4 regions of the Streptomyces sp. NPDC006197 genome follow, and region 4 is predicted to be linked to each of the others. Evidence: riboswitches for the same ligand, from Rfam matches in the RefSeq annotation. Region 4 holds a riboswitch; each other region holds the start of a gene.

Region 1 (7,400 bases), on a different contig from region 4:
GCACGGCGGCGGGCCGCGCGGCGGGGTCGCCCGGTCGGTGAAGAAGATGCGGGGCTACCTCGCCGAGCTGATCCACCGCAAGCGGCTCGACCCGGGGGACGACCTGATCTCCGGGCTCATCAAGGCCTCCGACCACGGCGAGCACCTCACCGAGAACGAGGCCGCCGCCATGGCCTTCATCCTGCTGTTCGCCGGCTTCGAGACGACCGTCAACCTCATCGGCAACGGCGTGTACCAGCTGCTGCGCCACCCCGGGCAGCGCGAGCGGCTCCAGGCCTCGCTCGCCGCCGGGGAGACCGGCCTCCTGGAGACCGGCGTCGAGGAACTGCTGCGGTACGACGGGCCCGTGGAGATGGCCACCTGGCGGTACGCGACGCGGGCGCTGACCATCGGCGGCCAGGAGATCCCGGCGGGCGACCCGGTGCTCGTGGTGCTCGCCGCCGCCGACCGGGACCCGGAGCGGTTCGAGGGGCCGGACACGCTCGACCTCGCCCGGCGCGACAACCAGCACCTCGGCTACGGGCACGGCATCCACTACTGCCTGGGCGCGCCGCTCGCCCGCCTCGAAGGGCAGACGGCGCTCGCGACCCTGCTGACCCGGCTGCCGGACCTGCGACTTGCCGCCGATCCGGCCGAACTGCGGTGGCGCGGTGGGCTCATCATGCGTGGTTTGCGCACGCTTCCGGTGGAGTTCTCCCCTTCCGTACCGGTCCTGGTCACTGAGGGTCCATCAGAAATGTGATCTTCGTGTGATCGTGGCGCCATCGACTTGTGACGGACGTTCGAATGCGGCTACGTTTCCCGGCAGTCTCAGCCGTCACGCGAAAGGCGCTCTTATGCGTTCCGGGAACGGACGACACCGTCGCCCCCGTCAGGCCCCCGCCATCGTCGTCGCCGCGGGCGTGACCGGATCCGCCATGGCACTGCCGTTGCTCGCCACCGGATCCGCCTCCGCCGCCGACGCCGCCACCTGGGACCGGGTCGCCGAGTGCGAGTCCGGTGGCCAGTGGAGCGCCAACTTCGGCAACGGGATGTACGGCGGCCTCCAGTTCACCCAGGACAGCTGGGAGCGCAACGGCGGCCTCGCCTACGCGCCCAGCCCCGACCTGGCCAGCCGCGCCCAGCAGATCGCGGTGGCCGAGAAGGCGCTCGCCAAGGGCAGCACCGAGTGGGCCACCTGCGCGCCGATCGCCGGTCTGACCAACGACGGCAGGGCCACCGGCGTGAACCCCGGCCCGACCGTCGTCCCGACGGCGCCCACCGGCCCCCTTCCCGAGTCCGGCCGCACCGCCGGGACGCCGACGGCCCCCACGGGGACCACCGGGACGACGGACCGGTCCGCCACCTCCGCGACCCCCACGGCGCCGACCACGCCGACCGCTCCGGCGACCTCCGCCACGCCGACCGCGCCGGCCACGTCCACCGCGCCCGCCGCGCCGACGACTCCGGGCACCCCCGACGCGTCCGTTACGCCCGGTACACCGGATTCGTCCGGCACGCCGGAGACTGACGCACCGTCGGCCACGCCCGGCACCGGCAAGCACCGGGGCGAGGCCGCTCCGGAGGAATCCGGCGAGACGGACAGCTCGCCCGAATCGGGTCGACACGCTTCGAGTGCGGACAAGGCGGGAGAAAAGGTCGACGCCACGCCCGCGACTGACGAGGCGAAGGATTCGGGCGCAACGGACAGTCAGGACACTACGGGCGAATACACCGTGCGTCCGGGTGACAGCCTGTCCGGCATTGCGCAGGAGAACGAACTCCCCGGAGGCTGGACCGCCCTCTACGACGCCAACCGGCAGACGGTGGGCACCGATCCGAACCTCATCCTCCCTGGTCAGAGCCTTGACCTGACGGTGGGTTCGACAACGGCAGCCGGTTAGTTCGCGGGCTTATGTCCGGTTCTGGGCAAGTGAGACATGGGTCTCTTCGCCCCAACTGGCGTGTCGCGTCCGCAAACTTTGCTTCCGTCACCTCTCACCTGCGCAAACACCGCCCGCCGGAGGGTGGACAAGGGCGATTTTTCCCCGATGAGCCTCTTTGAACTTCCGGCGGGTCTGTGTCTACGGTCGTCACCGCTCGCCACCGCGGGCCCCGTCGACCGAAACGCCGAATCCTGCCGTCGGCCGATGGGAACAGTCGTCGCGCAAGCGCCGAAGGCAGGAGTGGGGGACCCAAGGTAAGTGCCGGTCCCGGCCGTTGAGACAGACGGCCGACGACCGGCTTGGGGTGAAGCCGCGTGCAAGGACACGCGGCCGGGCAACTTTCCGGCCCGAACCCGACAGCTCACCTCACAGGCGTCGGTGAGGAGAATCCCCATGCTGTTTTCCGCCAAGGGCAAACACCGTCGTCCCTCCAAGGCCACCCAGGTCGCCGCGCTCGTCGGCGTCACCGGCATCGCCGTCGCCGCCCCGCTGATGACCGCGGGCACCGCCTCGGCCGCCACCTCCGCCGAGTGGGACACCGTCGCCCAGTGCGAGTCCGGCGGCAACTGGGCCATCAACACCGGCAACGGCTTCTACGGCGGCCTGCAGTTCACCAACTCCACCTGGGCCGCCTTCGGTGGCACCGCCTACGCCCCGCGCGCCGACCTGGCGTCGAAGTCCCAGCAGATCGCCGTCGCCGAGAAGGTCCTCGCGGGCCAGGGCAAGGGCGCGTGGCCGAGCTGCGGCGTCGGCCTCTCCGGTGCCTCCTACGACGGCGGCGCCGCCGAGAGCGCCCCGCAGCAGAGCGAGCCCCAGCAGGCCGCCCCGCAGCAGGCCGCCCCGAAGCAGCAGGCCGCCCCGAAGCAGCAGGAGCGTCGCGCCGAGCAGCCGACCACCCGCAGCGAGCAGCGCAAGGCCCCCAAGACCGTCACCACCCCGACCGGCGAGAAGGTCAAGAAGGGCGACGGCGAGTACAAGGTCGTCACCGGCGACACCCTCAGCAAGATCGCCCAGGCGCACGGCGTCAAGGGCGGCTGGGCCAAGCTCTTCGAGCTGAACAAGGACGTCGTCGAGAACGCCGACCTCATCTACCCGGGCCAGCAGCTCCACCTGAAGTGAGTCCGGCGGCTCGCGTGAGTCCGGCGGCTCACGCGGCCCCGACGACCCTCCCGCGGTGACCACCCCGGTCCGGCGTGCCCTTCCCCCGTGCGCGCCGGACCGGGGTTCCCCGTTTCCGGGGAACGTGGCGGTTTCAGCGGTTACTGTCCAGTAGATCCGGGGTCCTTCGTCCCGGGATGCGTGCCCTTGGGTCCTTTTTCGTCCCAGCGGGCGGGCGCCCGGCTGGCCGGAGCCCCCGAGCCGGTTAGGCTCTTGTCGCAAGGCCAAGCGACCCTGCACCGACCTTGCGTCACATCCAGCGTCACATCCCAGAAGGAGATGCTCGTGCCGTCCATCGACGTCGTCGTAGCCCGGGAAATCCTGGACTCCCGAGGCAACCCCACGGTCGAGGTCGAGGTCGGCCTCGACGACGGCAGCACCGGCCGTGCTGCCGTTCCGTCCGGTGCCTCCACCGGTGCCTTCGAGGCCATCGAGCTCCGCGACGGTGACCCCAACCGTTACCAGGGCAAGGGTGTCGAGAAGGCCGTCCTCGCCGTCATCGAGCAGATCGGCCCGGAGCTCGTCGGCTACGACGCCACCGAGCAGCGCCTGATCGACCAGGCCATGTTCGACCTGGACGCGACCGAGAACAAGGGCTCGCTCGGCGCCAACGCCATCCTCGGCGTCTCCCTCGCCGTCGCGCACGCCGCCTCCGAGGCCAGCGACCTCCCGCTCTTCCGCTACCTGGGCGGCCCGAACGCGCACCTGCTGCCCGTTCCGATGATGAACATCCTCAACGGCGGTTCGCACGCGGACTCCAACGTGGACATCCAGGAGTTCATGATCGCCCCGATCGGCGCGGAGTCCTTCTCCGAGGCCCTCCGCTGGGGTGCGGAGATCTACCACACCCTCAAGAGCGTCCTGAAGCGCAAGGGCCTCTCCACCGGCCTCGGCGACGAGGGCGGCTTCGCCCCGAACCTGGAGTCGAACCGCGCCGCCCTCGACCTCATCGTCGAGGCCATCAAGGAGGCCGGCTACACCCCGGGCACCGACGTGGCGCTCGCGCTCGACGTCGCCGCCTCCGAGTTCTACAAGGACGGCGCGTACGAGTTCGAGGGCAAGTCCCGCTCGGCCGCCGAGATGACCGAGTACTACGAGGAGCTCGTCTCCGCGTACCCGATGGTCTCCATCGAGGACCCGCTGTTCGAGGACGACTGGGACGGCTGGAAGATCCTCACCGACAAGCTGGGCTCCAAGGTCCAGATCGTCGGCGACGACCTCTTCGTCACCAACCCGGAGCGCCTGGCCCGCGGCATCGAGGAGGGCACCGCGAACGCCCTCCTGGTCAAGGTCAACCAGATCGGCTCGCTGACCGAGACCCTCGACGCCGTCGAGCTCGCCCAGCGCAACGGCTTCAAGTGCATGATGTCCCACCGCTCCGGCGAGACCGAGGACGTCACCATCGCCGACCTCGCCGTCGCCGTGAACTGCGGTCAGATCAAGACCGGCGCCCCGGCCCGCTCGGACCGCGTCGCCAAGTACAACCAGCTGCTGCGCATCGAGGAGATCCTCGACGACGCCGCGGTCTACGCCGGCCGCAGCGCCTTCCCGCGCTTCAAGGGCTGACCTCGCCTGACGCTGTAGTTACGTCCGTCCCCGTACTCGGTCCCGTACCGTGTGCGGGGACGTACGCGTGAACAGGGGAGGCGACACGACATGGCCGCGAAGGACCGGGACCGGTTCTCGACCGCGACCCGGATCAGACTGCTCGGCGAGCAGACCGCCGCCCGTGTCTACCGCTCCCAGACCCGCCGTCAGGCCCGCCGCTCCCGGCTCACCGGCCGCGCGGCCTTCCTCGCCCTCGTGGTCTGCTCCCTCGTCGTGGCGCTCGCCTACCCGATGCGGAGCTACGTCTCCCAGCAGGGCGAGATCGCCGAGCAGGAGCGCAGGGCCGACGAGGCCGCCCGGCGGGTCGAGGAGCTGAAGGACGAGAAGGCCCGCCTCCAGGACCCGGCCTACGTCCGCCGCCTCGCCCGCGAGCACCTGCACTACGTGATGCCCGGCGAGACCGGCTTCACCGTGAACGACCCCGACGCGGAGCGACGGCCCCGCGCCGACCAGGGCGCGGCCGACCGCCCCTGGTACGACAACCTCTGGGACGGCGTCGACCACGCCGACCGCCCGTAACGACCTGACGAGCAAGGCAGACATGGAAACGCCCCCTCCGCAGACCGAACGCACCGAGCCCACCGACACGGACATCGCCGCCTTCGAGCTCCAGCTCGGCCGCCCGCCCCGCGGCCTGCGCGCCATCGCGCACCGCTGCCCGTGCGGCAACCCGGACGTCGTCGAGACCGCGCCCCGGCTCCCCGACGGCACGCCGTTCCCCACCACGTACTACCTGACCTGCCCCCGGGCGGCCTCGGCCATCGGCACCCTGGAGGCCAACGGGGTCATGAAGGAGATGCAGGCCCGGCTCGCCACCGACCCGGAACTCGCCGCCGCCTACCGGGCCGCGCACGAGGACTACATCGCCCGCCGCGACGCCATCGAGGTCCTGGAGGGCTTCCCGAGCGCCGGCGGCATGCCGGACCGGGTCAAGTGCCTGCACGTCCTCGTCGGCCACTCGCTGGCCGCGGGCCCGGGCGTGAACCCGTTCGGCGACGAGGCGCTCGCGATGCTGCCGGAGTGGTGGGCGAAGGGCCCCTGCGTGAACCCCTGCACCGACGAAGGGAAGTCCTCGGAATGACCCGGGTCGCCGGAATCGACTGCGGTACGAACTCCATCCGCCTCCTCGTCGCCGACGTCCACCCGGAGACGGGCGAGCTGATCGAGCTGGACCGGAGGATGACGATCGTCCGGCTCGGCCAGGGCGTCGACAAGACGGGCCGGCTCGCCCCCGAGGCCCTGGAGCGGACCTTCGCGGCCTGCCGCGAGTACGCCGAGGTCATCAAGGAGCGGGGCGCCGAGCGGCTCCGCTTCGTGGCCACCTCCGCCTCCCGCGACGCCGAGAACCGTGCGGACTTCGTGAACGGGGTCGTGGAGATCCTGGGCGTCGAGCCCGAGGTCATCACCGGCGACCAGGAGGCCGAGTTCTCCTTCACCGGCGCCACCGGCGAACTGCACGGGGACGACCGGCGCCTCGTCGTGGACATCGGCGGCGGCTCCACCGAGTTCGTGGTCGGCAACAAGCACGTCGAGGCCGCCCGCTCCGTCGACATCGGCTGCGTCCGGCTCACCGAGCGGCACGTCCGGCACGACCCGCCGACCGCCGAGGAGGTCGCCGCGATCCGCGCCGACGTCCGTACCGCGCTCGACCTGGCAGCCGAGGCCGTGCCGATCGACACGGCGGAGACCCTCGTCGGGCTCGCCGGCTCCGTCACGACGGTCGCCGCGATCGCCCTCGGGCTCCCCGAGTACGACTCCGAGAAGGTCCACCACTCCCGGATCTCCGCCGAGCAGGTCGCCGAGGTGACCGAGCGGCTCCTCGCCTCCACCCACGACGAGCGGGCCGCGATCCCCGTCATCCACCCCGGCCGGGTCGACGTGATCATCGCCGGGGCGCTCGTCCTGAGGGAGATCGTGGAGCGTGTGGGGGCCCGCGAGGTCGTCGTCAGCGAGCACGACATTCTCGATGGGATCGCCCTATCCGTGGCATAGCGGGCGCCTATCGAGCGCCCCGGCGACACCCCGTCGGAAAAGGTTCGTGAAGTTCTTCACAAGGAAAAGGGCCCCGATGGCGCCCGAGGAGGGTCTTTAGGCCCTCCGGGGGGCGCCACGGGGCCCTTTCGCAGGTCTGGAGGCTGATTCGCTCGATGTTTCCATCGTGTGAAGCGGGGCTCCGGTTCAGCGTTAACGGAGGCTCTCCAGGCCAGTTCACGGGGGGTGAACAACGTTCGCCAGTGCACCCCGGTTCCTTTGCAGGATCATGACGTGGATCACGTGGGCCGCGGAGTGTAGCAGAGGTGTCCTCGAAGCTTGTGAAGGGGCGCACGAGCACCCCCCTCAGGAGGGGTGGATACTCGATCCCATGAGCACCACGGAGCGTCCCAGGATCCTCGTAGTAGGCGGCGGGTACGTAGGCCTGTACGCAGCTCGGCGCATCCTCAAGAAGATGCGCTACGCGGAGGCGACCGTCACGGTCGTCGACCCGCGGTCGTACATGACCTACCAGCCCTTCCTCCCCGAAGCCGCCGCCGGCAGCATCTCCCCGCGTCACGTCGTCGTCCCGCTGCGACGCGTCGTGCGCGGAGCGGAGGTGCTCACCGGCCGGGTCACCACCATCGACCAGGACCGCAAGGTCGCCACGATCGCGCCGCTCGTCGGCGAGGCGTACGAGCTGCCGTTCGACTACCTGGTCATCTCGATGGGCGCGGT
Region 2 (7,400 bases), on a different contig from region 4:
GTCAGGACGTCCTCGCCCTTCAGGAAGCGCTGGCAGCGGACACCGCCGGTCGCGCGGCCCTTGCGCGGGTACTGGTCGAAGGGGGTCAGCTTCGCCGACGTGCCCGTCGAGGAGTCCAGGGTGCCCGTGGAGCCCGCGACGGTGAAGACCACGGCGTCGGCCGCCGGGTCGACGGCCGTGAACGAGATCACCTCGGCGCCCGCGGCGAGCTTGATGCCCGCCATGCCGCCCGCCGGACGGCCCTGGGGCCGCACCTGCGAGGCCTGGTAGCGCAGCAGCTGGGCGTCGGAGGTGATGAACACCAGGTCCTCCTCGCCCGTCTGCAGCTCCGTCGCGCCGACGATCCGGTCACCCTCCTTGAGGGTGATGACCTCCAGCTCGTCCTTGTTCGCCGGGTAGTCCGGCACCACGCGCTTCACCACGCCCTGCAGCGTGCCGAGGGCGAGGCCCGGCGAGGACTCCTCGAGCGTGGTCAGGCAGACCACCGTCTCGTCCGCCTCCAGGGAGAGGAACTCCGACAGCGGTGCGCCGCCCGCCAGGTTCGGGGTGCTCGCGGTGTCCGGGAGCTGCGGCAGGTCGATCACGGGGAGGCGCAGCAGCCGGCCGGCCGAGGTCACCACGCCGACGTCACCGCGCTGGGTGGCCGCGACCACCGAGACGATCACGTCGTGCTTGGACCGCTTGCCGTCCTCCGCGGGCGGGAGGTGCTCGGTCACCGTCCGGGCCAGCAGGCCCGTCGAGGAGAGCAGCACCCGGCACGGGTCGTCCGCGACCTCCAGGGACACGGCCGCGACGGGCGCGCCCGCCGACTCCAGGAGGACCGTCCGCCGGTCCGTGGCGAACTTCTTGGCGACGGCCGCCAGCTCCGCCGAGACCAGCTTGCGCAGCTCCGCGTCGGAGTCGAGGATCCCGGTCAGCTCGTCGATCTCGCCGTTGAGCCGGTCGCGCTCGGTCTCCAGCTCCAGGCGGTCGAACTTGGTGAGGCGGCGCAGCGGGGTGTCCAGGATGTACTGCGTCTGGATCTCGCTCAGCGAGAAGCGCTCCATCAGGCGCTCCTTGGCCTGGGCGGAGTTCTCGCTCTCCCGGATGATCCGGATGACCTCGTCGATGTCGAGCAGCGCGACGAGGAGGCCCTCGACCAGGTGGAGCCGGTCGCGCTTCTTGGTGCGGCGGAACTCGGAGCGGCGCCGGACCACCTCGAAGCGGTGGTCGAGGTAGACCTCCAGGAGCTCCTTGAGGCCGAGGGTCAGCGGCTGCCCGTCGACCAGCGCCACGTTGTTGATGCCGAAGGACTCCTCCATCGGCGTCAGCTTGTAGAGCTGCTCCAGGACCGCCTCGGGCACGAAGCCGTTCTTGATCTCGATGACCAGACGCAGGCCGTGGCTGCGGTCGGTGAGGTCCTTGACGTCCGCGATGCCCTGGAGCTTCTTGGAGCCGACCAGGTCCTTGATCTTGGAGACGACCTTCTCGGGGCCCACCGTGAAGGGCAGCTCCGTCACGACGATGCCCTTGCGGCGCGCCGTCACGGTCTCCACGGTCGCGGTGGCGCGGATCTTGAAGGAGCCGCGGCCCGACTCGTACGCGTCCTTGATGCCGGAGAGGCCGACGATCCGGCCGCCGGTCGGCAGGTCGGGGCCGGGCACGAAGCGCATCAGCGTCTCGAGGTCGGCGTTCGGGTGGCGGATCAGGTGGCGGGCGGCCGCGACGACCTCGCCGAGGTTGTGCGGGGGCATGTTCGTCGCCATGCCGACCGCGATCCCGGACGCGCCGTTGACCAGCAGGTTCGGGTAGGCGGCGGGGAGCGCCACCGGTTCCTGCTCCTGGCCGTCGTAGTTCGGCGCGAAGTCGACCGTGTCCTCGTCGATGGACTCGGTCATGAGGAGCGCGGCCGGGGCCATCCGCGACTCGGTGTACCGCATGGCGGCCGGCGGGTCGTCGTTGCCCAGGGAGCCGAAGTTCCCGTGGCCGTCGACGAGGGGGAGACGCATGGAGAAGGGCTGTGCCATGCGGACCATCGCGTCGTAGATCGACGCGTCGCCGTGCGGGTGGAGTTTGCCCATCACCTCGCCGACGACGCGGGCGCACTTGACGAAGCCGCGGTCGGGGCGGAGCCCCATCTCGCCCATCTGGTAGACGATGCGCCGCTGGACGGGCTTCATGCCGTCGCGGGCGTCGGGGAGGGCGCGCGAGTAGATCACCGAGTACGCGTACTCGAGGAAGGAGCCCTGCATCTCGTCGACGACGTCGATGTCGAGGATTCGCTCCTCGAACGCGTCGTCCGGCGGCGGTGTCTTCGTGCTGCGGCGGGCCATCGCGGCTGCGGCTCCTTCACCAACAAGGTTGATCTGACGCGGACCATTGTGGACCGTGCCACCGACAACGCCGACCGCGACCCGGAAGAGGGACATCACGAAGGGTCGGGAACTTCGCCAGGTGTCGGCGCGCTTGCATACAGTGGCAGGACTTTTTCACATCGCGATCGAAGGGACGTACATGCCCATGGGTCACACGGCCACGGCCGAGGCCGGCTCCGGCGGCCTGACAGCGACCGAGCACCGGTTGGCGAACGGCCTGCGCGTGGTGCTCTCCGAGGACCACCTGACCCCGGTCGCCGCGGTCTGCCTCTGGTACGACGTCGGCTCGCGCCACGAGGTCAAGGGCCGCACGGGCCTCGCCCACCTCTTCGAGCACCTGATGTTCCAGGGCTCGAAGCAGGTCCACGGGAACGGCCACTTCGAGCTGGTGCAGGGCGCCGGCGGCTCGCTCAACGGCACGACGAGCTTCGAGCGCACCAACTACTTCGAGACCATGCCCACGCACCAGCTGGAGCTCGCGCTCTGGCTGGAGGCCGACCGCATGGGCTCGCTGCTCGCCGCCCTGGACGACGAGTCCATGGAGAACCAGCGGGACGTCGTCAAGAACGAGCGCCGCCAGCGCTACGACAACGTGCCGTACGGCACGGCCTTCGAGAAGCTGACCGCCCTCGCCTACCCGGAGGGCCACCCCTACCACCACACGCCGATCGGCTCCATGGCCGACCTGGACGCGGCCACCCTGGAGGACGCGCGGAACTTCTTCCGCACGTACTACGCCCCGAACAACGCGGTGCTGTCCGTCGTCGGCGACATCGACCCGGCGCAGACGCTCGCGTGGGTCGAGAAGTACTTCGGCTCCATCCCGGCCCACGACGGCAAGCCCGAGCCGCGCTCCGGCGACCTGCCCGAGGTCATCGGCGAGCAGCTGCGCGAGGTCGTCGAGGAGGAGGTCCCGGCGCGTGCGCTGATGGCCGCCTACCGGCTGCCGCACGACGGCACGCGCGAGTGCGACGCCGCCGACCTGGCCCTGACGGTCCTGGGCGGCGGGGAGTCCTCCCGGCTGCACAACCGCCTGGTCCGCCGCGACCGTACGGCCGTCGCCGCGGGCTTCGGCCTGCTGCGGCTCGCCGGGGCGCCCTCGCTGGGCTGGCTGGACGTCAAGACCTCCGGGGGCGTCGAGGTCCCGCGGATCGAGGCGGCCGTCGACGAGGAGCTGGCCCGGTTCGCCGAGGAGGGCCCCACGCCCGAGGAGATGGAGCGCGCGCAGGCCCAGTTGGAGCGGGAGTGGCTGGACCGGCTCGGGACCGTCGCCGGTCGCGCCGACGAACTGTGCCGGTTCGCCGTGCTGTTCGGCGACCCGCAGCTCGCCCTGACCGCCGTCGACCGCGTCCTGGCCGTCACCGCCGAGGAGGTGCGGGCGGTCGCCGCGGCCAAGCTGCGTCCCGACAACCGCGCGGTGCTCGTCTACGAGCCCCTGGCGACCGAGCAGAGCGAGAACGCCGACGGCGACGAGGAAGAGGGAGCGGACCAGTGACCGACGCTGCCGTGTCTTTGACCAGCATGGACTTCCATCCGCAGCCCCGGCCGGGCGCAGCCAGGCCGTGGGCCTTCCCGGCCCCGGACCGCGGGAAGCTGGACAACGGTCTGACCGTGCTCACCAGCCACCGCCCCGGCCAGCAGGTCGTCGCCGTGGAGATCTTCCTGCCGGCCCCGCTGGACGCCGAGCCCGCCGGTCTCGACGGTGTCGCCACCATCATGGCCCGCGCGCTCTCCGAGGGCACCGACCAGCACAGCGCCGAGGAGTTCGCGGCCGAGCTGGAGCGCTGCGGCGCCACGCTCGACGCGCACGCCGACCACCCGGGCGTACGGGTCTCCCTGGAGGTCCCGGTCTCCCGGCTGCCCAAGGCGCTCGGCCTGCTCGCCGAGGCCCTGATCGCCCCGGCGTTCCTGGAGACCGAGATCGAGCGCCTGGTGCGCAACCGTCTCGACGAGATCCCGCACGAGACGGCCAACCCGGCGCGCCGCGCGGCCAAGCAGCTCTCCAAGGAGCTGTTCCCGGCGGAGTCCCGGATGTCCCGGCCGCGCCAGGGCACCGAGGAGACCGTCGCCGCGATCGACGCCGCCGCCGTCCGCGCCTTCTTCGACGCATACGTCCGGCCGGGCACGGCCACCGCGGTGGTCGTCGGCGACCTGACCGGGGTCGACCTCGACAAGGTCCTCGCCGAGACGCTGGGCGCCTGGACCGGTGAGCCGGCCGAGCCCCTCCCGATGCCGCCGATCACCGCCGACGACACCGGACGGGTCGTCATCGTGGACCGCCCCGGCGCCGTCCAGACGCAGCTGCTGATCGGCCGGATCGGCCCCGACCGGCACGACCGCGTCTGGGCGGCCCAGGTCCTCGGCACGTACTGCCTCGGCGGCACCCTGACCTCCCGTCTGGACCGGGTCCTGCGCGAGGAGAAGGGCTACACGTACGGCGTGCGGGCCTTCGGCCAGGTGCTCCGCTCGGACGCCGAGGGGAACGGCGCCGCGATGCTCGCCATCAGCGGATCCGTCGACACCCCCAACACGGGCCCGGCTCTCGAGGACCTGTGGAAGGTGCTGCGCACCCTCGCCGCCGAGGGCCTCACCGACGCGGAGCGCGAGACCGCCGTGCAGAACCTCGTCGGGGTGGCGCCCCTCAAGTACGAGACGGCCGCCTCGGTCGCCGGGACGCTCGCCGACCAGGTCGAGCAGCACCTCCCGGACGACTTCCAGGCCCAGTTGTACGCGCGCCTGGCCGAGACCGGCACCGTCGAGGCGACGGCCGCCGTGGTCAGCGCCTTCCCGGTGGACCGGCTCGTCACCGTGCTCGTCGGTGACGCGGCGCAGATCGCGGAGCCGGTGCGTGCGCTCGGCATCGGTGAAGTGACCGTCGTGACGGGCTGATTCCGGCTCCGAGGCGACAACGGGAGGGCCCCGACGGCATAGTTCGTCGGGGTCCTCCGCTTTGTCCGTATTGGGATCAAGGGTGATCGTTTGCCCTGTGGCATGTCTTACAAAAGTCGTGTCCGGTTGGTGATTGAAAGACGATCCGCATAGCGTCGGGGCGGCTGTTCGTCAGTTGCACGTGCCGCAACCGCGGCATCGGACAGTCATCGCCGAGTCCCCGTCAGGCGCGAGCCTGGGGAGCCGGGGACCCGCACGCAGTCCCTGGGGTGAATCGGGCGCCTTCGTCTCGTACGGAGGGGCTCGTAGGAGACCTTCCTGCTCCGAACCCGTCAGCTAACCCGGTAGGCGAGAAGGAAGGAAAGGATCAGCCCTTACATGGCGTTCACCCGTGCCACCGGGAAGCATCGTGCTCCGAGCCGGATGGCGCGCCGCAGCGCGGGCATCGCCGGCGCCGCGACGCTCGCCACCACCGGCGTCATCGGAACCCTCGCCTCCCCGGCGCTCGCCGCCGACACGGACCACCGCTCCGTCGAGGACACCGGTCTCACCCAGGTGATCACCGAGGACTCCCTCGTCGACCGGATCAACGCCCAGGCCGCCGCCCAGGAGCAGGAGGCCGACGAGGCCATCGCCAAGGCGAAGGTCCAGGCCGAGGCGAAGCGCAAGGCCGAGGCCCGCGCCAAGGAGATCCGCCTGGAGCGCGAGCGCGCCGCCCGCGAGGCCGAGCGCCGCCGCCTGGCCTCCTTCCAGCTTCCCGTCGCCGGCTCGTACGTCTCCACCGGCTACAAGACCGGCGGCTCGCTCTGGTCCTCCGGCAGCCACTCCGGCGTCGACTTCCACGCCGCCTACGGCACCCGGGTCGTCTCCGTCGGCTCCGGCACCGTCGTCGAGGCCGGCTGGGGCGGCGCGTACGGCAACAACATCGTCATCCGGATGAACGACGGCACGTACACCCAGTACGGGCACCTCTCCTCCATCGGGGTCTACGTCGGCCAGACCGTCGAGCCGGGCCAGCAGATAGGCATCTCGGGCTCGACCGGCAACTCCACCGGGCCGCACCTCCACTTCGAGGCGCGCACGAGCCCCGAGTACGGCTCGGACATCAACCCGATCGCGTACCTCCGCGCCCGCGGCGTCAACGTCTGATCCCGCCCGCCGCGCACCGCGTCGCAAAAGCCCCGGCTCGTACTGAGCCGGGGCTTTTCGCTGACCGGAAGACGGCCATGGATTCCGTCGGGGCATCGGAAATTCCGGCGTGCTGCAATAGAGTCGAAGATCGGCGCAGAACAGGCGCCGCTCGAATTGTCTCGCGCGCACCAAGGCGGAGGTCGGACATGCGCATTCCCGCGCATTCGGTATGCACGGCGATCCGGGACGACATCGTCTCCGGCGTGTTCGAGTGGGGTGCTCGGCTGACCGAGGAGCAACTCGCCCGCCGGTACGGGGTCTCCCGGGTCCCGGTCCGCGAGGCGCTGCGCACCCTGGAGTCCGAGGGCTTCGTCGTCACCCGCCGTCACGCGGGCGCCCAGGTCGCGGAGCCGACCGAGCAGGAGGCCGCCGATCTCCTCGACATGCGGGCGCTGCTCGAACCGCTGGGCGCCGCCCGGGCCGCGCAGCGGCGCACCGAGGCGCACCTCAAGGTGCTGCGCGGCCTGGTCAGGCTGGGGCAGGAGCGGGCCAGGCGCGGCCAGGGCGAGGACCTGCGCTCGCTCGGAGGCTGGTTCCACGAGACCCTGGCGCAGGCCTCCGGGAGCCCGGCCCTCACGGCGCTGCTCACCCAGCTGCGGCACAAGATCGCCTGGACGCACGTCGTGGAGCAGCCCGTCCAGCCGGTGGAGGCCTGGGCGGAGCACGGCGCGATCGTGGACGCAGTGGCGCGCGGCGACGCCGAGCGGGCGCGGGCGCTGACCGCGCTGCACGCGGAGCGCTCACTGCCGCTGCACCGGCTGAAGAATCCGGGGCGCGGCCGTGTGAGGGTCCCGCAACATCCCGTCAACACGACGAGTGCCCGGAATTAACACGCGCGCCGTATAAAGACAAAAGGCATTCGGGCCGGGTTTTCGTGCTGCCCGGAAACGTGTCTTTCTCTGTCGGGAACAGGGTCAGGGAAAGCGAATGGCCGTGGGCGGGGGGATTAGGACCGGCCCCGGCCTT
Region 3 (7,400 bases), on a different contig from region 4:
AACTCCGCCGGGCCGAGCGCGCCCGAACCCTCCGGCACGGCCCCGAGCAGCGGAGCGCCCGCGGCCTCCGGCAGGTCCGCGAGGTTGCAGCGCGCCGCGAGGTCCGGCGCGGCCGGCCAGCTGCCGACGACCACGCCGAGCTGCTCGATCCCGCGCGCCCGCAGCGCCTCGGCCGTCAGGGTCGTCGAGTTGAGCGTCCCCAGACCGGCCGGCGCCACCACCAGGACGGGCGCACCGAGCAGCGCGGCAGCGTCGGCGAGCGTGCCGCCCTCCTCGTCGAAGCGGACGAGGAGCCCGCCGGCGCCCTCCACGAGCACCAGGTCGTGGTCCTCGGCCAGCTTCCGGGCGGCCTCGGCGACCTCCCGGGGCCCGACCGGGGCGAGCCCGGACCGCCGGGCGGCCGTCCCGGGGGCCAGCGGCTCCGGGAAGCGGGCCAGCTCGGCGGAGGCGGCGGCGCCCGAGAGGCGCACGACCTCGTCGGCGTCGCCCCGTTCGTCGGGGCCGAGGCCGGTCTGGGCGGGCTTCAGGACGGCGACGGACCTTCCTGCGGTGGTGGCGACGGCGGCGACGGCGGCCGTGACGATCGTCTTGCCGATCTCCGTGCCGGTGCCGCTGATGACGATGATGCCCATAGGGCGTCCTTTCTTGTTCGGTGCGGGTCAGGGCGCGGGAGCCTCTGGCACCGGCAAGGGCGCCGTTCCGTTGTGCCCACCCTCCCCCAAGCTCTCGGCTTCGCCCGAGCAGGGGGGACCCCCTTCGCCCTGCGGAACGATTGCCCACAACGGGGGGCGGCCCCGCCACAACGGGAGAGGTCAGCCCGCCTGTGCCGCCGCCTTCACCGCCGTGCAGATCCTCGCCACGTCCTCGTCGCCCGTCACGTACGGCGGCATCGTGTAGATCAGGTCGCGGAACGGGCGCAGCCAGACGCCCTCACGGACCGCCGCGCGCGTCGCCGCCGCCATGTCGACCTCGTGGTCGAGCTGGACGACGCCGATCGCGCCGAGCACCCGCACCTCGCGGACGCCCGGGAGGTCGGCCGCCGGGGCGAGCCCGTCCCGCAGGCCCGCCTCGATCCGCTTGACCTCGACCTGCCAGTCCTGGGAGAGCAGCAGGTCGATGGAGGCGAGGGCGACCGCCGAGGCGAGCGGGTTCCCCATGAAGGTCGGCCCGTGCGCCAGGACCGGGACCTCGCCGCGCGAGATCCCGTCGGCGACGCGGCTCGTGCAGAGCGTCGCCGCCATCGACAGGTAACCGCCGGTCAGCGCCTTGCCCACGCACATCACATCGGGGGAGACCCCGGCCTGGTCGGCGGCGAACAGCGTGCCCGTCCGCCCGAAGCCGGTCGCGATCTCGTCGAAGACGAGCAGCACGTCGTGCGCGTCGCAGGCCTCGCGCAGCACCCGCAGGTACGCCGGGTCGTGGAAGCGCATGCCGCCCGCGCCCTGCACGACCGGCTCCACGACCACCGCGGCCAGTTCGTGCGCGTGCTCGGCGATCCGGGTCCGCAGCAGCTCCGCGTACGACTCCTCGTACGCGGCCGGCGGCGCGTCCGTGAACACCTGCCGCTGGAGCACCCCCGACCACAGCTCGTGCATCCCGCCCTGCGGGTCGCAGACGGACATCGGCTGCCAGGTGTCCCCGTGGTAGCCGCCGCGCCAGGTGAAGAGCCGCTGCTTCTCGGGGCGGCCCAGGGAACGCCAGTACTGCAGGCACATCTTGGCCGCGACCTCGACGGAGACCGAGCCCGAGTCGCTGAGGAAGACGTGCCGCAGCGGCTCCGGGGTGATCTCCACGAGCCGGGCGGCGAGCCGGACGGCCGGCTCGTGGGTGAGCCCGCCGAACATGACGTGGCTCATCTTCTCCAGCTGACCGCGCACCGCCTCGTTGAGCACGGGGTGGTTGTAGCCGTGGACCGCCGACCACCACGAGGACATGCCGTCGACCAACTCGGCCTGTCCCTCGACGGGTTCGGCGAGCCGGAGCCGCACACCGGACGCGGACGCGACGACCAGCGGCTCCGCCCGGCCCGGCATGGGGCCGTACGGATGCCAGACGTGCGCCCGGTCCAGGGCGAGGAGCTCGTCGTTACGCATTCGGCGCGAGGTCCGTGCCGGCGCCCCGGCGGCGCACGGCCACCAGGTCGGTGCGGGCCTCGTTCACGCGAGCCTCCTCGGCCGCCGGCGCCGCGTGACCGCCGCAGGGACCGCAGCCGCCGCCCTCCTCCGCGTGCGCACCGCAGCCCGCGCCGTCCGCGGAGGCCTCCGAGCCGCAGCCCGCCGAGGCCTTCGAGCCGCAGCCGCCCGTCGCGCCCGCCGCCGCGAGCGCGTCCGCGCGGTGCTTCGGCAGGGTGGTCGTGCCTGCGCCCTCCACCTCGAAGCCCGCGTCCGCGATCATGTCCAGGTCGGCCTGGCCGGCCTGGCCCTCGCTGGTCAGGTAGTCGCCGAGGAAGATCGAGTTCGCGATGTTCAGCGCCAGCGGCTGCATCGACCGCAGGTGCACCTCACGGCCGCCGGCGATCCGCACCTCGACGTCGGGGCAGACGAACCGGACCATCGCGAGGATCCGCAGGCAGCGCTGCGGGGTGAGGTTCCACTCCTTGGCGAGCGGGGTGCCCTCGAACGGGATCAGGAAGTTGACCGGCACCGAGTCCGAGTCCAGCTCGCGCAGCGCGTAGACGACGTCGACCAGGTCCTCGTCGCTCTCGCCCATGCCCGCGATCAGACCCGAGCAGGCCGACAGACCGGCGGCGTGCGCCTTCTGCACGGTGTCCACGCGGTCCGCGTAGGTGTGGGTCTTGGTGATGTCCCCGTACGTCGCCTCGGACGTGTTCAGGTTGTGGTTGTACGCGTCGGCGCCGGCCTCCCGCAGCCGCTCCGCCTGGCCGTCCGAGAGCAGACCGAGGCAGGCGCACACCTCGACGCCCTCGTTCTGCTCCTTGATCGCCTCGATCGTCTTCCCGACGCGCTCCACGTCCCGGTCCGTCGGGCCGCGGCCGCTCGCCACCAGGCAGACCCGCTTGGCACCGCCCGCGACACCCGCCGCCGCGGCCTGCGAGGCCTCGTCCGGCTTCAGCCAGGTGTACTTGAGGATCTCCGCCTTCGAGCCGAGCCGCTGCGAGCAGTACGAGCAGTCCTCGGGACAGAGACCGGACTTCAGGTTGACCAGGTAGTTCAGCTTCACCCGGCGCCCGAACCACTGACGGCGCACCTTGCCGGCCGCCGCCACCACCTCGAGCAGTTCGTCGTCGGAGGTCGCCAGCACGGCGAGCGCTTCTTCACGGGTCGGCAGCTCGCGCCGCAGCCCCTTCTCCACCAGCGTGTTCAGCAGGTCCATAACCGCAGATCCTTGCCTACCGCCCGCCCCCGGGCCAAGGAGGAACCGAACAAACGCCCCCGATCGAGGTGTGTGGATGACCACATCCCGACCTCGGCACGCTGCGGTTAGGGTCTGTGCGCTGCCTACAAAAGGATCGCCGCATGCCACGGGACGACGACGCACGGGCCGCGGACCCGCGCCGCACCGCCTTCGACTGGACCGACGCCGAGGCGCGCCGCCGGGCCGAGGCCGGTCTCGTCCGGACGCTGCGGCCCCGGGCTGCCGAGTCGGACCTCCTGGACCTGGCGGGCAACGACTACCTCGGCCTCACCCGCCGCGCCGAGGTCACCGAGGCGGCGGCCGAGGCGGCCAGGCGCTGGGGCGCCGGCTCCACCGGCTCGCGGCTCGTCACCGGCACCACCCGGCTGCACACCCGGCTGGAGCGCGAACTCGCCGAGTTCTGCGGCTTCGAAGCGGCCCTCGTCTTCTCCTCCGGCTACACCGCGAACCTCGCCGCGCTCACCGCGCTCGGCGGCCGGGACTCCCTGATCGTCTCCGACGCCTCCAACCACGCCTCGATCGTGGACGGCTGCCGCCTCGCGCGCGCCGAGACCGCCGTCGTCCCCCACACCGACGCCGAGGCCGTCGCCAAGACCCTGGACGCGCACCCGGGACGCCGGGCCCTGGTCGTCAGCGACTCCGTCTTCTCCGTCGACGGCGACAAGGCCCCGCTCCCGGGGCTCGCCGAGGCCTGTCGCGCGCACGGCGCCGGACTGGTCGTCGACGACGCCCACGGCTTCGGCGTCCTCGGCGACGGCGGCCGGGGCGCCCTGCACGAGGCCGGGCTCGCGGGCGACGAGGACGTCGTCGCCACCCTCACCCTCTCCAAGTCCCTGGGCAGTCAGGGCGGTGCCGTCCTCGGCCCGGCCCGGGTGATCGAGCACCTGGTGAACGCGGCCCGCACCTTCATCTTCGACACCGGGCTCGCCCCGGCCGCCGCGGGCGGAGCGCTCGCGAGCCTGCGCCTGATCGCGGCCGAACCGGGCCTCGCCGAGCGGGCCCGCGCCGTCGCCGGGGCGCTGCACCGGCTGCTCACGGAGGCCGGGCTCACCTCCGCCCGGCCCGACGCGGCCGTCGTCTCGGTCCACGCGCCCTCCCCGGAGGCGGCGCTGCGCTGGGCGGCGGACTGCCGCGAACAGGGCCTCGCCGTCGGTTGTTTCCGGCCCCCGTCCGTCCCCGACGGCATCTCGCGGCTGCGCCTCACGGCCCGGGCCGATCTGACGGACGCGGAGATCGGGCGCGCGGTGGAGACGATCCTGCGGACCGCCCCGGCGTTCTGACGACCCGTCGGGAGGTCCAAGGACGTTCCCCGGCAGCAGAGTTCACCGCTTCGGGCGACAGATGGGGACATATCTTGGTGGAACGCCTGCCGGGGCGGCACGATCGGTGGGACCCTGACGCGTAGCGCGATCCGGGGCCGAAGCCCCGGCGGGAAAGGGACAGCGTCGCCATGGCAGACCACCAGGAAGCATCCGTCACGCTGCCGAGCAACCCCGCGTCGGTCCCCACCGCCCGGCGGTACGTCGCGGAGGTCCTCGACGGATGGGGCCTCGACGGTGCCGACGACCTGGCGGACGCGATCCGCCTGATGGTCTCGGAACTGGCCACCAACGCCGTCCTGCACACCTTCGGGCAGTCGCCCACCTTCACGGTCGACGTCCGCCTGGAGCGCGAGGAGCGCCTCCACATCGGCGTCACCGACAGCCATCCGCGCTGGCCGCGCCGTCTTCCGGCGGCGGTCCAGCAGGACAACGGCCGGGGCATGGTCATCATCCGCTCCCTGGCGGCGGAGGCGGGCGGCCGTCTCTCGGTCACTCCGACCGAGGAGGGCGGCAAGACCGTCTGGATCACGCTCCCGTGGACCCAGGCGGCCGCTTCGTACGTCTAGGGCCTGTCCGGCGGATCAGGGTCGGCAAGACGCCCCCTAGGGGTTGTTCCCCGGCGCAGGGGTGCGGCGGCGCCACCGCACCCCCGGGGCGGGGTCACAGGCCCCCGAGGCCCGAGACCGGGTCAGTGCCCGGCGGGCGTCGTCATCGGACGCGGCCGTAGTAGACCTTCGACGACCAGATCTTGTCGAGCTTCACCCAGGATCCCGTCTTGGGTGAGTGCCAGATCTTCCCGCTGCCGGCGTAGATGCCCACGTGGTAGACCCTCCCGCCGGAGTGGAAGAAGACCAGGTCCCCCTTCTGTCTGCTGGACGCGGAGATGTGCCGGGTCTTGTTGTACTGCTGCTGCGCGGTGCGAGGCAGCGACTTGCCCGCCTTCTTGTACGCGTAGAGCGTCAGACCGGAGCAGTCGAACCGGGAGGGTCCGGCGCTCCCGTACCGATAGGGGGCTCCCTTCTTGGACGCGGCGACGCTCAGTGCCTTGTTCGCGTAGGTGGTCACTGCCTGGGCCTCGGGTGCCGCACCGGGTGCGAGCATCGTGCCGCCGACGGCGGCGAGGGTGAGAGCCGAGACGGCTCCGGCCCGGGACAGCAGGGACGGGACGTGCATCTGCGCAGTCATGCGCAACCCTTCGTCAGCCGCCTGCGAAGGATGACCTGTCGGGTTCGGGCTGGCGAAGATGCCCGGCCGCGGCTGCGGCTTCACCCCAAGGGACGGCCCCGCTGCGGAAACAGCGCGTACGTCCCGTACTGCTCGGGTCCTCCACTCCTGCCGATCCACTCCTGTCGACCAGACGTCCGGGACGGCGGCAGGACTCGGCGTCCGCCCGGACCGCCCCGCCTCGGATGGCGGGGGCTTGTCGTCGACAGGGATCTTGACCTACACCCAGGTCGAAATCCGAGTTGAAACGGCCATATGTGAGGCTCCTCACGACTGATCCATTCGGGTGGACAGGTTGCTTTCGTGATCCTCGGAGGTTTGGCCCACGAGCCCCGCACCAGCGGTGGAACGCCCCATTCCGCCAGATGCGTACACCTGTTGCGCAACTCACCCCGCACATATGTCGACTCGTCGACTACGCCGAACGAGGGAGCGATCCTGCGCTGCTTGTCGGCCGTACGGACCTCGACACGACATGCCGGAATGTCAACTCGCCCGTGCGCGGGGGACGGTGACGCGGTCGGCGCGACGCTCGCCGTCCAACACCCGCAGGGCGCGCGCCAGGGTGTCCGCGTGCACCTCGCTCTCGCCCCGCATATGCATGACCGTCAGAGCCTCGCGCAGCGCCTCCGCGCGCCCCACCAGCGCTTGTGCCGCCCGTAGTGCCCCATAGGTATGCGTACCCCTGGATGGGTTGATCTTCCCCAGGAGGTCGACGACTTCGAGGTACGCGTCGATCAACTCGCCCTCGGCCCGCGTCAGTGCGGGCAGCGGAGGCAGCTCGGGCACCACGGCCGGCTCACCGCGCCGCGCCGGCGTCGCGCCGGCTCGTGATCACGTGGTCCACCAGCCCGTACGCGACGGCCGCGGGTGCGTCCAGGACGGTGAGGCGGTCCAGGTCGGCGTCGATCCGGTCCCGGCTCTGCCCGGTGTACTCGGTGAGCATCCCGGCCGTCAGGGCGCGCAGCCGGAGCAGCTCGCGGGCGTGGATGTCGAGGTCGCTCGGCTGTCCCTGGAGGGGCTCGTCCATGGCCGGCTGCCGGAGGGTGATCCGGGCGCCGGGGAGGACGTGCCGCTTGCCGGGGGTGCCGGCGGCGAGCAGGACGGCGGCGGTGGCCACGGCCTGCCCCAGGCAGGTGGTCTCCACGTCGCAGGCGAGCGTCCGCATCGTGTCGTGGATGGCGGTCATGGCGCTGATCGAGCCGCCGGGGGAGTTGATGTAGAGCGCGATGTCCTGATCCGGGGCCGCGTATTCGAGGTGCAGGAACTGGGCGATGACGTCGTTGGCCGAGGTCTCGTCGATCGGCGTGCCGAGGAAGACGATCCGGGATTCGAGGAGCTTCGAGTACGGGTCGAGGGTCCGGGTTCCGAAGCTCGTCCGCTCCGTGAACTCGGGCAGGACATGGCGGGCGTCCATGGCTGAGCACCTCCAGCTGTCTGTAAAAAATGTACAGGACGTACAGGCCGTAAGATGGGGAG
Region 4 (7,400 bases):
ACGCGATGAAGGTCTACGCGGAGCGGAACCTCTGAGGGACCCGTCCGAAGTGAACGGTGGCCGAGACCGCGCCCGCCTTCGCGCAGTCGCTGCCGACGCTGATCGCCGCCTCGCTCGCGACGGGCGCGGGGCCGCTGCTGTGTGCGGTGGGTCTGGGGTGCGCGGCGGCGATGGCGCTCCTCGCCCGGGGCGGGCGGATCGCGGCCGGCTGACCCCGTACGCCACTCGGCCCCGTGGGAGTCGCCGCCCCCGGCGGCGGCGGCCACCCTGGGAGGGCGCGGTGCGGACCGCGGCCGGGTCGGACCGGGCAGGAGAGCACAGGTGGGGAACCCCCTAGGAGCGGCGGGCGGAGGGCGGCGGGGCGGCGAGGGCCGCCCCGAGTACGGCGGTGCCCGGCGGTTCATCCGCGCGCTGCCCTCGCTGGTCATCGTGGGCGGTGTCGTCTTCGACCTGGCGACCCCGCCCGCGTACACGGCGTCGCCGCTCTTCTCCGCCGCCCCGCTGATCGCCGCGCCCTTCTTCTCGACGCTGACCACCCTCCTCACCGGGATCGCCGCCGTCCTCGCCTCCGTGGGGCTGCACCTCTACAACGGCACGGCCGACGAGGTCCCGGCCCTCACCGAGACCCTGACCGTCCTCACCGTCTCCGCGCTCGCCCTCCTCATCAACCGGGTCGTGCGCCGCAGCGGCGAGCGGCTCGCCTCGGCGCGGGTCATCGCCGAGACCGCGCAGAAGGCGGTGCTGCCGACGCCCGCCGAGCGGATCGGCGGACTGCAGTGCGCGGCGCGGTACGAGGCGGCGCAGGCCGACGCGTTCATCGGCGGCGACCTGTTCGCCGTCCAGGACACCCCGCACGGGGTGCGGCTCGTGGTCGGGGACGTCCGGGGCAAGGGGATGGACGCGGTCGAGGCCGTCGCCGTCGTCATCGGGGCCTTCCGGGAGGCGGCCGAGCAGGAGCGGACCCTGGAGGGTGTGGCGCAGCGCCTGGAGCGGGCCCTGGCCCGGGAGGGCACCCGCCGGCACGGGCTTGACGCCTTCGAGGGGTTCACCACGGCCGTCCTGGCCGAGATCCCGCGCACCGACGGGAGCGGGACCTTCGGCGGTTTCGTACGGGTCGTCAACAGGGGGCACCCGCCGCCGCTGATGCTGCACGCGGACGGGCGCCTCGAGACGCTGGAGCCGGGCGAGGCGGCGCTGCCGCTCGGCATGGGCGACCTGGCGGCGTGGCCGGACCGGGCGGAGGCGCGGCCGTTCCCGCCGGGCGCGACGCTGCTCTTCTACACGGACGGCCTCTCGGAGGCGCGGAACGCGCAGGGCGTCTTCTACGATCCGGCGGCGCGTCTCGCCGGCCGGATCTTCCCGGGGCCCGAGGAGCTGCTCGACGCGCTCGTGGACGACGTACGGCTCCACACGGGCGGCGGGTCGACGGACGACATGGCGCTGCTCGCGGTGAGCCGCCCGGCGACGGGGCAGCCCGAGCGGCGCCGGACGATGCCGGTGGTGCCGCCGGGCGGGTCCGGTCACCGGCCGTAGTCGCAGGGTGTCACTGCGATAACAATTGACATAACGTCAGATCGTGAGGGTTTCGCCCTTGCCGCTTCACACCTCTCTGAAGGGGGGTCAACTCGGGCGATACACCATCAATTCAATGAATGATCAAGGGGGACGGCTTGGAATCGGGACCCCCTGTCTATTAACGTTCGATAACGCAGCGCGGTCGTCCCAGCCGTCGCAAGAGGCGGCACCGTGCGCACGCGCCGAATCCTGAAAAGGAACCGGGGAACCACCACTTGGGGTGAATCGGGCCCCTTCGCACCCGTGTGAACCACGCACGCGCGCGGTCGAGCCCGTAGGAGACCTTCCTGCTCCGAACCCGTCAGCTAACCCGGTAGGCGAGAAGGAAGGAAAGGAGCGCGCCCCCGTGGCGTCCAACACTCCCGCACCCGAAGCCCCCTTCGATGCCTTCGGCAGCGGTGCGGGCCCCGCCGCCCCCGACACCGAGTGGAACCCCACCGAGAGTTCCCTCCGCGCCGAGAGCCGCTCCGGCGGTCGGCACCGGGTCGTCAAGCAGCGCTCCAACTTCGCCCGCTCCTCCACCGTCCTCGGCGTCGGCGTCATCGCGGCCGTCGGCGCGGGCGGCCTCGCCACCGCGCAGGAGAAGCCCCCGGTCGCCATATCGCTGCCGGACCTCCCCGACCTGGACCTGCCGGACGCCCACGACCTCCCCGGCGTCGGCGACCTCCTCCCCGAGGAGGACAACGCGCCCGTCACCGCGGCCCGCACCAACCCGAACCCGCTCACCGCCGCCACCTACACCACCGCGGCCGACCAGGCGACCGGACAGGCCGAGCAGACCGCCGCCCCCGCCGCGGGCGAGGCCCTGCGCGCCCGCATCCTCCAGCAGGCCGAGCAGCAGCAGGCCTCCGCCGACGCCGCCGAGAAGGCCGCCGCGGAGAAGGCCGCGGCCGAGAAGGCCGCCGCGGAGGCCGTGGCCAAGGAAGCCGCCGCGGAGAAGGCGGCCGCCGAGGCGAAGGCGAAGGCCGAGGCGGAAGCCAAGGCCAAGGCGGAGGCGGAAGCCGCCGCGAAGGCCGAGGCCGAGCGCCTCGCCCAGCTCGCCGCCAGCTACTCGCTGCCGGTCTCCTCGTACACCCTCACCGCCACCTACATGCAGTCCGGCTCGATGTGGTCCTCCGGCTACCACACCGGCCTCGACTTCGCCGCGCCCACGGGCACCCCGCTCAAGGCGGTCCACGGCGCGACCGTCAAGTCGGCGGGCTGGTCCGGCTCCTACGGCTACCGGATCGTCCTGGAGCTGGAGGACGGCACCGAGGTCTGGTACTGCCACCTCTCGTCCATGCTGGTCAGCGCCGGCCAGACCGTCTCCACCGGCGAGACCGTCGGCCGCGTCGGCGCCACCGGCAACGTCACCGGCGCCCACCTCCACATGGAGGTCCACACGGCCGGCGGCGACGGCATCGACCCGGCGTCCTGGCTCCGCTCCAAGGGCCTGAGCCTCTGACCTCCGGGGCTCGCACGGAATAGGCCCGGCGGCGGGAGCGGTTGATCCACGCATGACCTCCCTCCGCCGACTGGGCACCTCCGACACCACGATGGCGTTCAGGGTCTGCCAGGTGGAGGTGCGGCGGAACGGGGAGGCGCCCTCGACGGCCGCGTACAGGGTGGCGCCGAGCGCCCAGACGTCCGAGGCGGGCCCCGGCTGCTGCCCCTGGGCGCGCTCGGGCGCCAGGTAGTCGAGCGAGCCGACGATCTCTCCGCTGCGGGTCAGATGGGTGGCGGAGCCGTCGCCGGGGTCGTCCATCGTGGCGATGCCGAAGTCGGTGAGGACGACCCGGCCCCCGCGGTCGAGGAGCACGTTGCCGGGCTTCACGTCGCGGTGGAGCACGCCCACGTCGTGGGCGGCGGCCAGCGCCTCCAGGACGGCGGCGCCGATCTGCGCGGCCTCCCTGGGGTCGAGGGTGCCGCGTTCGCCGAGGACGCCGTCGAGGGAGGGGCCGTCGACGAGTTCCATGACGATGACGGGGCGGCCCTCGTGCTCGGTCACGTCGTGGACGGCGATGACTCCGGGGTGCCGGACCCGGGCGGCCGCTCGCGCCTCGCGCTGCATCCGCAGCCGCAGGTCCTCCAGTTCGGGGCCCGACGCGTCGTTGTAGGTGCGCAGTTCCTTGACGGCCACCTCACGGCCGAGGACCTCGTCGACCGCGCGCCAGACGACGCCCATGCCGCCGCGCCCGAGTTGCCGCACCGTTCTGTAGCGGCCCGCGAGCCGCTCGTACTCCCCCGATGACACCGATGCCCCGTTCCCTGTGGCTGCGTTGGACGCGTACAGGGTACGGGGCGGCGGTGGACTCCCTGTGGGGGACCGGCTACTGGGCGGTCGCCGTCAGGTCGCCTCGGCGCGGGGCGGCGAAGCGCTCGAGGTCGGCGCGGGTCATGCCGGTGAGGGCGTCGACCTCGGCGGTGTCGAGGGCGCCGCACTGGAGGCCGCGCAGCAGGTAGGAGGAGAGGGCCTTGGCGGTGGCGGGCTCGTCCATGACGTCGCCGCCGGCGTGGTTGGCGTAGGCGGAGAGGCGCTTGGCGGCGGTCTCGAAGCCCTCGCGGTAGAAGGCGAAGACGGCGGCGTAGCGGGTGGGGATGTGGCCGGGGTGCATGTCCCAGCCCTGGTAGTAGGCGCGGGAGAGGGCGCGGCGGGTGAGGCCGTAGTGCAGGCGCCAGGCCTCGTGGACGTGCTCGGTGGAGCCGACGGGGAGGACGTTGGTGGAGCCGTCGGAGACGCGGACGCCGGTGCCGGCGGCGGCGACCTGCATGATCGCCTTGGCGTGGTCGGCGGCCGGGTGGTCGCTGGCCTGGTAGGCGGCGGAGACGCCGAGGCAGGCGCTGTAGTCGAAGGTGCCGTAGTGCAGTCCGGTGGCGCGGCCCTCGGCGGCGCCGATCATGCGGGCGACGGCGGCGGTGCCGTCGCTGGCGAGGATGGACTGGCTGGTCTCGATCTGGATCTCGAAGCCGAGGCGGCCCGCGTCGAGGCCGTGGGCCTTCTCGAAGGACTCCAGGAGGCGGACGAAGGCGGAGACCTGCTCGGGGTAGGTGACCTTGGGGAGGGTGAGGACGAGGCCGTCGGGGAGGCCGCCGTTCTCCAGGAGGCCGGTGAGGAAGACGTCGGTGGTGCGGATGCCCCGGTCGCGTACGGCGGCCTCCATGCACTTCATCCGGATGCCCATGTACGGGGCGGCGGTGCCGTTCTCGTACGCCTCCGAGATCAGGCGGGCGGCGCGGGCCGCGTCCTGGTCCTCGTCCTGGCCCGCGTAGCCGTCCTCGAAGTCGACGCGGAGGTCCTCGATGGGCTCGCGCTCCAGCTTGGCGCGCACGCGGCCGTAGACGTCCTCGGCGAGGTCGTCGGAGAGGCCGAGGACGGCGGCGAAGGAGGCGGCGTCGGGGGCGTGCTCGTCGAGGGCGGCGAGGGCCTGGTCGCCCCAGGAGCGGATGGTGTCGGCGTCGAAGGCGTTGCCCGGGACGTAGACGGTGTGGACGGGCTGGCGGGTGCCCGGGTCCCCCGGGTAGCGGCGGTCGAGCTCGGCGTCCACCGCTGCGAGGGAGGCGCTGATGCCCTCGCTGACCGCGCCCGCGAGGCTCGTCGACACCTTCTCCTGCTGACCCATCCTGCATCCTCCTGTTTTCCGCTTCACGGAATCAACAATCCGTATAGCGAAGTTAGTAGGCGGCCGGGACCTGCGTCAATGGTTGTCCGAAACGGCCGGGGGCCGCACGGCGACAGATCGCCGTGCGGCCCCCGGGACCGACAGAACCGCAGGTCATCAGCCCTTGCGGGACTTGACCTCTTCGGTGAGCTGCGGGACGACGTCGAAGAGGTCGCCGACGACGCCGTAGTCGACGAGGTCGAAGATCGGAGCCTCGGCGTCCTTGTTGATGGCGACGATGGTCTTCGAGGTCTGCATGCCCGCGCGGTGCTGGATCGCGCCGGAGATGCCGGAGGCGATGTACAGCTGCGGGGAGACCGACTTGCCGGTCTGGCCGACCTGGTTGGAGTGCGGGTACCAGCCGGCGTCGACGGCGGCGCGCGAGGCGCCGACGGCGGCACCGAGGGAGTCGGCGAGGGCCTCGATGATCGCGAAGTTCTCGGCGCCGTTGACGCCGCGGCCGCCGGAGACCACGATCGCGGCCTCGGTCAGCTCGGGGCGGCCGGTCGACTCGCGCGGGGTGCGGGAGGTGACCTTGGTGCCGGTGGCCTTCTCCGAGAAGGAGACGGTCAGCGCCTCGACGGCGCCGGCGGCCGGGGCGGCCTCCACGGGGGCCGAGTTCGGCTTGACCGTGATGACCGGAGTGCCCTTGGAGACGCGGGACTTGGTGGTGAAGGAGGCGGCGAACGCGGACTGCGTCGCGACCGGGCCCTCGTCACCGGCCTCCAGGTCCACGGCGTCGGTGATGATGCCGGAGCCGATGCGCACCGCGAGGCGGGCGGCGATCTCCTTGCCCTCGGCGGAGGACGGGACGAGCACGGCGGCCGGGGAGACGGCGTCGTAGGCGGCCTGCAGGGCCTCGACCTTGGGGACGACGAGGTAGTCGGCGAACTCGGCGGCCTCGGCCGTCAGGACGCGGGTGGCGCCGTGCTCGCCGAGGACGGCGGCGGTGTCGGCGGCGCCGTTGCCCAGCGCGACGGCGACCGGCTCGCCGAGGCGGCGGGCGAGGGTCAGCAGCTCCAGGGTGGGCTTGCGGACGGCTCCGTCGACGTGGTCGACGTAGACGAGAATCTCAGCCATGGGACTTCAATCTCCTGCGAACGAAAAGGGGGCGGACTTCAGCGGCTCGCGCGAGCCCAGCGGCTAGATGAACTTCTGGCTCGCGAGGAACTCGGCCAGCTGCTTGCCGCCCTCGCCCTCGTCCTTGACGATCGTGCCGGCGGTGCGGGCCGGACGCTCGGCGGCGGAGTCGACCGCGGTCCACGCGCCCTCCAGGCCGACCTCCTCGGCCTCGATCTCGAGGTCGGAGAGGTCCAGGGACTCCACCGGCTTCTTCTTGGCGGCCATGATGCCCTTGAAGGACGGGTAGCGGGCCTCGCCCGACTGGTCCGTCACGGAGACGACGGCCGGAAGCGAGGCCTGGAGCTGCTCGGAGGCGGTGTCGCCGTCGCGGCGGCCGGTGACGACGCCGTCCTCGATCTTGACCTCGGAGAGCAGGGTGACCTGCGGGACGCCCAGGCGCTCGGCGAGGATGGCCGGGAGGACACCCATGGTGCCGTCGGTGGAGGCCATGCCGGCGATGACGACGTCGTAGCCGATCTTCTCGATCGCCTTGGCCAGCACCAGCGAGGTGCCCATGACGTCGGTGCCGTGCAGGTCGTCGTCCTCGACGTGGACGGCCTTGTCGGCGCCCATGGACAGCGCCTTGCGCAGCGCGTCCTTGGCGTCCTCGGGACCGACGGTGAGGACGGTGACCTCGGCGTCGTCGGCCTCCTCGGAGATCTGGAGCGCCTGCTCGACCGCGTACTCGTCGAGCTCCGACAGCAGGCCGTCGACGTCGTCGCGGTCCACCGTCAGGTCATCGGCGAAGTGCCGGTCGCCGGTGGCGTCGGGCACGTACTTCACACAGACAACGATCCTCAAGCTCACGCCGGCTCTCCTACTGCATCGGTCATAACTGGGCTGCCTTGTTGCTCGCAGCATAGGCGCCTGAAGGGCGGGTTTCCGGTCGGGGCGCCTGACGCCCCGACCGGAATATTACTCGTCAGTACACCCAGTTCGTTACCGCTGAGCAAGCGCTCAGGCATGTGACCTTGCCAACGCGCGGAGAGCGGCGCGCACGGGAACCCTCAGTCGCGCAGGGCGTTGAAGCGGCCGTGGTGGTAGAGCAACGGCCGGCCCGCCCCG

The links. Region 4 has a riboswitch for cyclic di-AMP ahead of ABZ318_RS03390 (M23 family metallopeptidase). Riboswitches for the same ligand answer to the same signal wherever they lie in the genome.
Positions count from the first base shown of each region.
Region 1: linked by a shared signal. The riboswitch ahead of ABZ318_RS09540 (transglycosylase family protein) and the one ahead of ABZ318_RS03390 (M23 family metallopeptidase) in region 4 are both predicted to bind cyclic di-AMP.
Region 2: linked by a shared signal. The riboswitch ahead of ABZ318_RS21090 (M23 family metallopeptidase) and the one ahead of ABZ318_RS03390 (M23 family metallopeptidase) in region 4 are both predicted to bind cyclic di-AMP.
Region 3: linked by a shared signal. The riboswitch ahead of ABZ318_RS05180 (C40 family peptidase) and the one ahead of ABZ318_RS03390 (M23 family metallopeptidase) in region 4 are both predicted to bind cyclic di-AMP.

Region 1 covers NZ_JBEXSZ010000021.1:46,370-53,769, reverse strand. The annotation lists gene ABZ318_RS09550 (cytochrome P450) at 1-742, shown strand, start outside; gene ABZ318_RS09545 (transglycosylase family protein) at 918-1,883, shown strand; cyclic di-AMP (ydaO/yuaA leader) riboswitch at 2,142-2,315, shown strand; gene ABZ318_RS09540 (transglycosylase family protein) at 2,319-3,044, shown strand; gene eno (phosphopyruvate hydratase) at 3,363-4,649, shown strand; gene ABZ318_RS09530 (septum formation initiator family protein) at 4,740-5,210, shown strand; gene ABZ318_RS09525 (DUF501 domain-containing protein) at 5,233-5,772, shown strand; gene ABZ318_RS09520 (Ppx/GppA phosphatase family protein) at 5,769-6,683, shown strand; gene ABZ318_RS09515 (NAD(P)/FAD-dependent oxidoreductase) at 7,054-7,400, shown strand, end outside.
Region 2 covers NZ_JBEXSZ010000065.1:35,781-43,180, forward strand. The annotation lists gene ABZ318_RS21075 (DNA topoisomerase IV subunit A) at 1-2,312, opposite strand, end outside; gene ABZ318_RS21080 (pitrilysin family protein) at 2,494-3,849, shown strand; gene ABZ318_RS21085 (pitrilysin family protein) at 3,846-5,243, shown strand; cyclic di-AMP (ydaO/yuaA leader) riboswitch at 5,444-5,609, shown strand; gene ABZ318_RS21090 (M23 family metallopeptidase) at 5,622-6,392, shown strand; gene ABZ318_RS21095 (GntR family transcriptional regulator) at 6,581-7,264, shown strand.
Region 3 covers NZ_JBEXSZ010000010.1:64,645-72,044, reverse strand. The annotation lists gene bioD (dethiobiotin synthase) at 1-632, opposite strand, end outside; gene ABZ318_RS05200 (adenosylmethionine--8-amino-7-oxononanoate transaminase) at 813-2,093, opposite strand; gene bioB (biotin synthase BioB) at 2,086-3,333, opposite strand; gene ABZ318_RS05190 (8-amino-7-oxononanoate synthase) at 3,477-4,655, shown strand; gene ABZ318_RS05185 (ATP-binding protein) at 4,826-5,263, shown strand; gene ABZ318_RS05180 (C40 family peptidase) at 5,406-5,882, opposite strand; cyclic di-AMP (ydaO/yuaA leader) riboswitch at 5,886-6,007, opposite strand; gene ABZ318_RS05175 (hypothetical protein) at 6,408-6,713, opposite strand; gene ABZ318_RS05170 (ATP-dependent Clp protease proteolytic subunit) at 6,721-7,338, opposite strand.
Region 4 covers NZ_JBEXSZ010000007.1:854-8,253, forward strand. The annotation lists gene ABZ318_RS03375 (MerR family transcriptional regulator) at 1-35, shown strand, start outside; gene ABZ318_RS03380 (hypothetical protein) at 57-212, shown strand; gene ABZ318_RS03385 (PP2C family protein-serine/threonine phosphatase) at 322-1,533, shown strand; cyclic di-AMP (ydaO/yuaA leader) riboswitch at 1,746-1,910, shown strand; gene ABZ318_RS03390 (M23 family metallopeptidase) at 1,922-3,019, shown strand; partial or broken gene ABZ318_RS03395 (serine/threonine-protein kinase) at 3,107-3,739, opposite strand; gene ABZ318_RS03400 (aldolase/citrate lyase family protein) at 3,885-5,174, opposite strand; gene ABZ318_RS03405 (electron transfer flavoprotein subunit alpha/FixB family protein) at 5,331-6,293, opposite strand; gene ABZ318_RS03410 (electron transfer flavoprotein subunit beta/FixA family protein) at 6,357-7,142, opposite strand; gene ABZ318_RS03415 (flavin reductase family protein) at 7,343-7,400, opposite strand, start outside.